Regions from separate parts of the Streptomyces sp. NPDC050564 genome, predicted to be linked through region 1. Evidence: riboswitches for the same ligand, from Rfam matches in the RefSeq annotation. Region 1 holds a riboswitch; the other holds the start of a gene.
What was found. A riboswitch is a leader RNA that binds a small molecule or an ion and turns the genes downstream of it on or off. The one in region 1 is predicted to bind S-adenosylmethionine.
Positions count from the first base shown of each region.

Region 2: linked by a shared signal. The riboswitch ahead of thrC (threonine synthase) and the one ahead of ACIBK0_RS39035 (amino acid ABC transporter permease) in region 1 are both predicted to bind S-adenosylmethionine.

Region 1 is NZ_JBITGS010000033.1:81,329-86,498, forward strand. It holds gene ACIBK0_RS39025 (ABC transporter substrate-binding protein) at 1-114, opposite strand, end outside; gene ACIBK0_RS39030 (amino acid ABC transporter ATP-binding protein) at 176-964, opposite strand; gene ACIBK0_RS39035 (amino acid ABC transporter permease) at 961-1,941, opposite strand; SAM riboswitch class IV at 2,276-2,384, opposite strand; SAM riboswitch class IV at 2,513-2,659, shown strand; gene ACIBK0_RS39040 (putative leader peptide) at 2,696-2,761, shown strand; gene ACIBK0_RS39045 (glutathione S-transferase C-terminal domain-containing protein) at 3,052-3,768, shown strand; gene ACIBK0_RS39050 (DNA-3-methyladenine glycosylase family protein) at 3,946-4,824, shown strand; gene ACIBK0_RS39055 (ABC transporter ATP-binding protein) at 5,069-5,170, shown strand, end outside.
Region 2 is NZ_JBITGS010000019.1:52,289-57,458, reverse strand. It holds gene ACIBK0_RS28410 (trehalose-6-phosphate synthase) at 1-945, opposite strand, end outside; gene ACIBK0_RS28405 (glucosyl-3-phosphoglycerate synthase) at 1,076-2,020, opposite strand; SAM riboswitch class I at 2,198-2,344, shown strand; gene thrC (threonine synthase) at 2,362-3,657, shown strand; gene ACIBK0_RS28395 (MoaD/ThiS family protein) at 3,654-3,929, shown strand; gene ACIBK0_RS28390 (cold-shock protein) at 4,380-4,583, shown strand; gene groL (chaperonin GroEL) at 4,935-5,170, shown strand, end outside.

The DNA of each region.
Region 1 (5,170 bases):
GGTGGCGGCGTCGCTGTCGCCTCCGCAGGCCGCGAGCCCGGCGGCCAGTGAAGCAACGGCGGTCGCCGCGGTGATACCGCGTATCAGGCTGCGTCGAGAGAAGTGCGTAGGCATGGCTGTCCTTGTCGCTGGGTGAGGGTGTGACTGCGGTGATGTGGCAGAAGGGAGGCGCCGGTCAGAGCACCTTGCTGAGGAAGTCCCGGGTCCGTTCGTGCCGCGGGTGGTCCAACACCTCTGAGGGCGGGCCCTGTTCGACGATGCGGCCGCCGTCGATGAAGACGATCCGGTCGGCGACCTCGCGGGCGAAGCCGATCTCGTGCGTGACGATGACGAGGGTGGTGCCGCTGGTCGCCAGGTCCTTGATGACGGCCAGGACCTCGCCGACGAGTTCGGGGTCGAGTGCCGAGGTGGGCTCGTCGAACAGGATGATTCCCGGGCGCAGGGCGAGGGCGCGGGCGATGGCCACACGCTGCTGCTGACCGCCGGACAACTGGCGCGGGTAGGCGCCGGTCTTCTCGCCCAGGCCCACGCGGCCGAGCAGTTCGCGTGCCAGCTCCTGGGCCTCGGGCTTGGTCAGCCTCCCGGTGGCCACGGGCGCGGCGGCCACGTTGTCCAGGACGGTCAGATGCGGGAAGAGGTTGAAGTTCTGGAAGACGAAGCCGATCCGGCTGCGCTGGCTCAGGATGGCCCGCTCGCTGAGTTCCTTCAGCCTCTCGCCCTGCCGCCTGACGCCGATCAACTCGCCGTTGACACTGACGTATCCGACTTCCGGCTTCTCCAGGTGGTTGATCACCCGCAACAGCGTCGACTTGCCGGAGCCGGACGGGCCGAGGATGACGGTGACCTCGCCGGGCCGCACTGTCAGGTCGACTCCGTCGAGTACCCGGTGGGCGCCGTACCACTTGTGCACGTCGTGGACTTCAAGCGCGGCGGGTCGCGCGTCGGGGGTCTGGGCGGTGGTCATACGGCGGCCTCCTTGCGCAGCCGGGCCAGCAGATCGGTCAGGCCGGTCCGCGCCTTCTGCAGCGGGGTCGGCGGCAGGGTGCGTGTCGCGCCCCGGGCGAAGTACCGCTCGACGTAGAACTGGGCGATAGACACGGCACTCGTGAGGATCAGGTACCAGACGGTGGCGACCAGCAGCAGCGGCACGATGTCGCCGGGATAGGTGCTGCCCATCGTCTGCACCGAGCCGAACAGGTCGAGCAGCGACACGTAGAAGACCAGGGACGTGCCCTTGATCAGGCCGATCAGCTGGTTGACGTAGTTCGGGGTGATGGACCTGAGGGCCTGCGGGAAGACGATCCGGGTGAACTGGTACGTCTTCGGCAGGCCGAGCGCGGCAGCCGCCTCGTGCTGGCCCTGGTCGACGGAGAGGATGCCGCCGCGGACGACCTCGGCCGCGTACGCCGCCTCGTTGAGGCTGAGGCCGATCACGGCGACCGTCATGTCGGTGGCGAGCCGGGACTCGTCGAAGGTGACGAAGGCCGGCCCGAACGGCACACCGAGGCTCAACGTCTTGTACAGGGCGCTGAAGTTGTAGAGGAAGATCAGGACGACGATCAGCGGTACGGAGCGGAACAGCCACGTGTACACCCAGCTCACCGCACGCAGCACCGGGCTCCCGGAGAGCCTGGCGAGGGCGAGCAGGACTCCGCCCAGCAGCCCCAACACCGCGCTGAGCGCGGCCACTTCGAGGGTGATGACCAGGCCGTCGAGAATCGTGGGACGCAGGAACCAGTAGCGGAAGCGATCCCACTGGTAGAAGGGGTTGGTGGCCAGGCCGTGGATGATCTGGGCGACCAGGACCAGGACGACGGCTGTGGCAATCCAGCGGCCCGGCCGGCGCAGCGGCAGCACGCGCTGGGCCGTGAGCGGCTTCGCCGGGGAGTCGGCGGGCGGTGCCTCGGCAAGAAACACAGCGACGCCAGGGGGTTCACTCATGAGGGGGCTCCAGCGGAGTCGGACACCCCGGGCGCGGCATACGCAACGGCACCGCAGCACAACGGGGACGGCTGCGGAGGACGAAGAACGGGAAGACGCCGGTACCGGGGGCTGGGCGGGCAGAGGGCGCACCGCGGCAGCGGTACGCGTCAGAGATTCAGGACGCCGTCAGCCTTGACAGCGGGCACAGCCCGAAGCGGTACACAGGGCACTGTTGACGCGGAGCAGATCGACGCAGCGGTTCGCGCACAGCAGTACGCAGCCGCGGGGCCGCTCTGCGGCCACCTTCGACGCTGCGTTCATCGTTGTCTCCGTCACTGTTCCGCCCGTGGGCGGCTCGCGCTTACCGAAAGTCTTCCGGTCCGGTCGTCACCTGGGGCACCCCACCGCGACGCGAGGGTTGCCGGCCAGCGAGCCAGGGCTTTTCGCTGACACTCATGACCGATCTGCGGCGTAAGTTAGGCACGCTCGGAAACCGATGTCAACGTCCACCCGCCCGAATGACCACGTGGTGAGACCGGGTCCACGCCTTCTTGACGGCGTCACGGAGCGCACTGACACTGACGAGGACGGTCACGATTGTCAGCGCCTCGTCACGTGGGCTTGCCTGCGCGATGCGGTGATCGGCCCCGGCCCGCTGACAGGCAACCCTTCCACCGCGACGGGGTGCCCCGGGTGACGACCGGGTCCCGCCGGTGCGGCGGGACAAGCGTGGTCTCGCGGCTCGCGGGCCCTGAAGGCGGGACCGGTGGGAATGCCCAGGAGCGACCTGACGAGACGGCTGCACATCGATTTGCAGCGGGTCTCCAGCGCGTACTAGTCCGGCCGCTCCGAGCCGGTGCACAAGCGCAGTCACTCCGTTCCGCCGCTGCCGCCCAACATGCGGCCGGGGCTTCGTCGTTCCCCTGGAGAGTCATGCCCGAGACCGTTTCGCGCGCCTCGAACACAGCCACCTCAGGCACATGCGCCACCAGCGCAGCCACCACCGGCACGCACGCCGCAACCGCGGGCACGTGCGCCCCCACCGCAGTCGCCCGCGCCTCGACGTCGCGCGTTCCGGGCCCAGTTGTGTCCGGTCCAAGCACTCGCCCCGCAGGCGCCGGACCGTCCGTGTCCCCTCGCCCGCACGGCATCCGCAGCCGCATCGGTGTCGGTGCCGCCGGTGGCTTCTACCCTGCGCCGCACCGCTATCAGCTCTATCTGTCCGAGGGCTGTCCGCGTTCGCTGCGCCTTTCGATCACCCTCGATCTGCTCGGCCTCAAGGACTCGGTGGCCACCACGATCCTCGCGCACCCCGCCGAGACACCCGACGCGTTCGCCTCGCTCCGCAGTGCCTACGAGGCCACCTGGCACCATTACGAGGGCCCGCTGACCGCGCCCGCGCTGTGCGACCGCTGGAGCGGACGCATCGTCAGCAATCACACCCCCGACATCCTTCGTGACCTGGCGGGCCTGCTGACCTGCCATGACGGAGCATGCATCCCCCTGCTGCACCCGCCGGCCCTCGCCGCGGACATCGACGCCCTGCGCGAACTCCTCGACCGCGACGTCACCTCGACGGCGCGGCCGGAAGCCCGCTCGGCGACTCTGGATCTGTTGGACCATCAGCTCGCCACGCGCGCCTATGTGTTGGGCGAGGATCTGACGGCCGCCGACGTGGACGTCTGGGTGGCGCTCAACCACCTCGACACGGCCGACCCCCTCTCCCGGCACAGCCGCCTTCGCGCCTATGTGCGCCGCCTCGACGAGCATCCCGCCTTCCACGGCGCCCGGTCCCTGCGCGTGTGGCACGACCGGTCCGCGACGGGAGCGATCCGACGCGACTGACCGTCAGAACGCGGGGGCCGCGCCGCTGGGCGTCACCCATCCGGGGTCCGGGGCGGACCTCGCGAAAATACTTGACGGATTCTGTCAGGTATTGAGGCCAAGGTCGTGTGCACAGACAGCGGCGCCGGGTCTCTCGGCCCGTCCACGAGTGCCGGTGTCCCGAGCGGAAGGTCGGACATGGTGCAGCACGCGGTCGAATTCGAGGTGGCCGGCCCTTGGTCGCTGGACACGAGCCGGGAGTTCTGGGAGGAGCTCGCGCCGCTGGCGCCGGCCTCGGCGGCGGGTGCCGCCGGGGCGTTGCGCACGGTCTTCCACGCCGACGCCGACTGGCGCCGCGTCGCCGCGGAGGTCACCCAGTACGGCAGCACGGCCCGGGTCGTGGCGGTCGGCGACGGCGATCTGGACGCCGCCGCCGAGCAGGTGCGCCGCTTCCTGTCCCTGGACGTCGACGCCCGCGGCTGGCCGACGGTCGCCGAACGCGACCCCGTCATCGCCGACGTCCAGGCCAGATGGCCGGGCCTGCGGCCGTGCGGTTTCCACTCGCCCTACGAGGCCGCCACCTGGGCGGTGCTGACCCAGCGCACGGGGATGACCTCGGCCAGGCGCATGCGCGACGACCTCGTCGCCCGCTACGGCACAGGCGGCGCGTTCCCCTCCCCCGAGGCGCTGCTCGGCCTGGACTTCGAACTGCCCTGGCGCAAAACCGAGTACCTGCACTCCGTGGCCGACGCCGCGCTCGACGGGCTCCTCGACGGCGCCCGGCTGCGCGCCCTGGGCCCGGCGGCGGCGGTGCGGCAGGTCCAGCAGGTCAAGGGGCTGGGCGTCTTCTCCGCCGAGCTCGTCGTCCTGCGCGGCGCCAACCACCCCGACACACTGCCGACCCAGGAGCGCCGATTGGAGGCGGAGATCACCGAGCGGTACGGGCCCGGCCGGGGCCTCACCGAGGTTTCCGAGAACTGGCGGCCCTACCGCACCTGGGCCGCGCTGCACCTCCGCGTCCTGCACGGCGAGCGCATGGGTCCGAGCGCTGCCCGCCCCGCTCGTGCCCACCGGTGAGACCGTGGTTCCCGCGCCTGCTTGCGGAGAAGGCGTGAGTCACGGTGACAAGAACGACCGGTCCTCGTCCGCGCCCGCGCATCCTCCCCACTGCCGTGGCTCACGTGTGCATCACGACACCGGGCCACTCTCGGATCCGTAACCTGCGGCAACCACGATCGAACATCAACTGGCTAGACTACGCACCCTCGTGCACGCGATCGCGCCACGTACGAGCAAAGCCGTTCCCGAAGGGTTTCGACGCTTGATAGCCATCGAAGAGGTCAGCAAGCGATACGCCGACGGCACGGTGGCCGTCGATCGCCTGTCTCTGCAGATACCGAACCACTCCATCACCGTTCTCGTC
Region 2 (5,170 bases), on a different contig from region 1:
GAGGTCCTGCCGGGACGGGTACGCGAAGGCGACGTGCACGACGCGCTCGTGCCACGCCGGGTGGTCGTCGAGGAGCTGCCGGTACGCCAGCAGTCCGCGCACGATGTTCTTCGACAGTTCGGTCCGGTCGACCCGCACGATCGTTTTGCGGCCGTCGCCGATCTGCTCCCGCAGCGTGGCCATCCGCTCCTCGACGTCCGCCTCGTGCGAGCGCCGCCGCAGGAAGTCCGCGTCCGCGCCGAGCCCGTGCACGCCGACCCGGGTGTCTCCGAGCCCGCCGACGAGGTCGGCGGCGCACCTGGTGAACGCGTTCGCCCACCGACTGGTGAGGAAGCCGAGCCGGTCCGCGCCCAGCATCCCGCGCAGCACCTGCTCGGCGATGTCGTCCGGCAGCATCCGGAAGTAGTCCACCGGCGCCCACGGCGTGTGCGAGAAGTGCCCGATCCGCAGATCGGGGCGCAGTTCGCGCAGCATCCCGGGCACGAGGGTCAGGTGGTAGTCCTGCACGACCACCACGGCACCCCGAGCCGCCTCGTCGGCCAGCGCCTCGGCGAACGCGCGGTTGTACGCCTCGTACGACGCCCACTGGCGCCGGAACTCCGCGTCGAAGACCGGCTCCAGCGGCGTCTGGTACAGCATGTGGTGAACGAACCACAGCACGGAGTTCGCGATGCCGTTGTACGCGTCGGCGTGCACCTCGGCATCGATGTCCAGCATCCGTACGCCGTCCTCGCCGACCCCGCGCCGCACTGCCTCGCGGTCCCCGTCGCCGAGTGCCGAGCACACCCACAGGGCGCCCGCGTCCGGCCCGATCGCCGACAGGCCCGAGACCAGCCCGCCGCCACCGCGCTTGGCGTTCAGCGAGCCGTCCTCGCGCACCTCGTAGGTGACCGGGCCGCGGTTGGAGGCGACCAGGATCCGGTGGGCACCGTGCGTTGAAGCCATGCCACGAAACCTAGCCCGGCACCGAAACGCTCAAACGTTCCCCTCGGCTGTATGCAATGCGGCGCCGCGCGGGATCCGCGGGCCGGCGGGGGCCGGCCGCGCAGTTCCCCGCGCCCGTCACGGACACGGCCTACGCGGCCTTCCGTTTCCGGTACTCGGAGATTTCCACCATCGGAGGGCGTTCTTCCGTGTCAACGGAGTGGGTGCGCGGCTCGAAGCCCTCTTCGCCCCGCTCGAACTGCGTGAGCGACGGGCGGATCATGTGGCCGCGGGCCAGGCGCAGCTGGGCGGTGCGGTAGATCGCCGCGGCCATGCGGCCCAGCGCCTGTCCGTCCTGGTGGCGGTGCTTGCGGACGCCCACGTCGACCTGGGCGAGGGCGTCAAGGCCCACCAGGTGCAGGGCGTCGACGAGCATGCCCAGCTCGACGCCGTACCCGACGGGGAACGGCAGCTGTTCGAGCAGCGAGCGGCGGGCCGCGTACTCGCCGCCGAGCGGCTGGACGAAGCCCGCGAGCTGCGGCCAGTGCATGTTCAGCAGGGGGCGGGCCATCAGCTCGGTGACGCGGCCGCCCTGGCCCGCGGCCTGGCCGAGGGGACGGTCGTACATCGCCTTGACCAGGTCCACGCCGGGTTCGGTGAGCAGCGGGCCCACGATCCCGGAGACGAAGTCGGACGAGAATTCCTTCAAGTCCGCGTCGATGAAGCAGATGATGTCCCCGCTCGTCACCAGCAGCGACCGCCACAGGACCTCGCCCTTGCCGGGCACGGTCGGGATGCGCGGCAGGATCGCGTCCCGGTGCACGACGCGCGCGCCCGCGGCGGCGGCGACCTCGGAGGTGCGGTCCGTCGAGCCCGAGTCGACGACGACGATCTCGTCGACGAGGGGCACCTGCTGCATCAGATCGTGGCGGATGATCGCGACGATCTCGCCGACGGTCTCCTCCTCATTGAGCGCGGGCAGGACGACACTGACCGTCGACCCGGTGGTGCGTTTGGCGGCCATGAGTTGGTGGAGCGGGCGATCGGTCACGGACCAGGAGCGTGTGCTCAGCCAGCGCTCGACTTCCTTCAGCACAGTCTGCGGCTCCTCACTGTCTGATCACCCCGTCTCGCACGGTGTGATCCATCTCGCGGTTCGGACGACTATCTCAACTGTCCTGGCCTTCGGTTACAGTCTTGAACAACGCGGATGACCATCGCATTGCGTAGATCATCGGCGCGCATGGTGATCAATAGTTCAACAACCGAATACCGCTCATCCAGAGGGGCAGAGGGATACGGCCCGTTGAAGCCCCGGCAACCCTCCAGCCGGTCTTGTCACGTTGACGTGGCGAGGCTCCCGGCTAGGGAAGGTGCCAAATCCGTCTCACGGCGAAGTGCGTCGTGAGGAAGATGAGGAGAAAGGGCCTCGCCTCCATGGCTGCGCAGACTGTTGCAAGCACCACGAACACCGTAGACGCCGTTGATCTCGGCCCCGCCGCCGCGCTTTCCTGCCGCGAGTGCGGGCACCGGGTCCCGCTCGGCCCGGTCTTCGCCTGCGAGGAGTGTTTCGGCCCGCTGGAGATCGCGTACGACTTCTCGGCCTACGACACCGAGGAACTCCGCAAGCGCATCGAAGCGGGCCCCGCGAACATCTGGCGCTACGCGCCCCTGCTGCCCGTCCCCGCGGACGTCGCCGAGAAGCCGAACATCAACCCCGGCTGGACCAAGCTCGTCAAGGCCGACAACCTGGCGCGCGAGCTCGGTGTCGACGCCGGCAAGCTCTTCGTCAAGGACGACTCCGGCAACCCGACGCACTCCTTCAAGGACCGCGTCGTCGCCCAGGCCATCGAGGCCGCCCGCGCCTTCGACTTCACCACCCTCTCCTGCTCCTCCACCGGCAACCTCGCCGGCGCGGTGGGCGCCGCCGCCGCCCGCGCCGGCTTCCGCTCCTGCGTGTTCATCCCGCACGACCTGGAGCAGGGCAAGGTCGTCATGGCCGCGATCTACGGCGGCGAGCTCGTCGGCATCGAGGGCAACTACGACGACGTGAACCGCTTCTGCTCCGAGCTGATCGGCGACCCGGCCGGCGAGGGCTGGGGCTTCGTCAACGTCAACCTGCGGCCGTACTACGCGGAGGGCTCCAAGACCCTGGCGTACGAGATCTGCGAGCAGCTCGGCTGGCGTCTGCCCGACCAGCTGGTCGTCCCGATCGCCTCCGGCTCCCAGCTCACGAAGATCGACAAGGGTCTGCAGGAGCTGATCAAGCTCGGCCTCGTCGAGGACAAGCCGTACAAGATCTTCGGCGCCCAGGCCGAAGGCTGCTCGCCGGTGTCCGTCGCCTACAAGGCCGGGCACGACGTCGTACGGCCGCAGAAGCCGAACACCATCGCCAAGTCGCTCGCCATCGGCAACCCGGCCGACGGGCCGTACGTCCTCGACATCGCGCGCCGCACGGGCGGTGCGGTGGAGGATGTCAACGACGAGCAGGTCGTCGACGCGATCAAGCTCCTTGCGCGCACGGAGGGCATCTTCGCCGAGACGGCGGGCGGTGTGACCCTCGGCGTCGCCAAGAAGCTGATCGAGAACGGCCTCCTCGACCCGACCCTGACCACGGTCGTCCTCAACACCGGCGACGGCCTCAAGACCCTGGACGCGGTGGCCGGCACCGGCCTGACCGCGACCATCCGCCCGAACCTGGACTCCTTCCGAGAGGCTGGCCTCGCATCATGAGCGTCAACGTCCGCATCCCCACCATCCTGCGCACCTACACCGGCGGTCAGGCCGAGGTGACGGCCGAGGGCGGGACCCTCGCCGAGGTCCTTGCCGACCTGGAGAAGAACCACACGGGTATCGCCGCGCGCGTTCTGGACGACCAGGGCAAGCTGCGTCGGTTCGTCAACGTGTACGTCAACGACGACGACGTGCGGTTCGAGCAGGGTCTGGAGACGGCGACGCCCGACGGTGCGGGCGTGTCGATCATCCCGGCGGTCGCGGGCGGCTGAACCCGTCACCCAAGGTGAGATTGTTACCGTAGGTAACGCTCATCACTAAGAGTTCATCGAATTGCCCCCTCCGTGAGAGAAACGGAGGGGGCAATTCTGCATGGTTGAGCACGGTAGAGTTGGGGAAGCTGCTTCGCTTTTCATGCCGGACGCATATGAGCATCTGCGCGACAGCCGACAAGAAGTAGCCAAAGTGCCCCACCTTTTTGAGCCGATTATGGCATTTACGGGGCCCGACTTGCCCTGAATCTTCGCGAATTCTCCGCATTTTCCCGATCGACCGTGCCCAGAATTCTCGTCCGATTGACCTGTTGCAGACGGCAGTTGGACAGATACATTCAGCCGCGGTCGACGCGTTCCGGCGCACACCCCCAACCGTTGGGGGGTGAGGTCTGACCCGGATCCGCGAAGTGTGGATCTGTGCAAGGGCCAGTAATAGGGGAGTTAGGCATGGCTCAGGGCACCGTCAAGTGGTTCAACGCGGAGAAGGGGTACGGCTTCATCGCGGTCGACGGTGGTGCGGACGTCTTCGTGCACTACAGCGCGATTCAGATGGACGGCTACCGCACCCTTGAAGAGGGTCAGCGAGTGGAGTTCGAGATCTCGCAGGGCCAGAAGGGTCCGCAGGCGGACATGGTCAAGCTCGCCGTCTGATCCCGGCGCGAACGGCCACCGACGCACTCACGCCGAGGGGCCCGCATCCCATCAGGGACGCGGGCCCTTCGTGCGTTCCCGGATCCCTCCCGTTCGTGAGAGGCGCTTGCGCCCGCCCGTCGCTCGACCACCACCCCTCAATGGGCTCGTTGCGCGGGAGCATCTTGCACTCGAGGGGGCCGAGTGCTAATCATTGGCGTTAGCACTCTCCGAGTGAGAGTGACAGAACTTGGATCGGGTCAGCGAGGTCCGCAAGCCGGTGGGGCAAGGAACCACAAGGCTTGCAGGCCGTCCGTCGCGGGCGCGGGCACGGTCCGGAGCAATCCACCCCGTCCGGGAGGACCACTTCACATGGCCAAGATCATCGCGTTCGACGAGGAGGCACGGCGCGGTCTCGAGCGCGGGATGAACCAGCTCGCCGACGCCGTCAAGGTCACCCTTGGCCCCAAGGGCCGCAACGTCGTCCTCGAGAAGAAGTGGGGCGCCCCCACGATCACCAACGACGGTGTCTCCATCGCCAAGGAGATCGAGCTCGAGGACCCGTACGAGAAGATCGGTGCCGAGCTGGTCAAGGAGGTCGCGAAGAA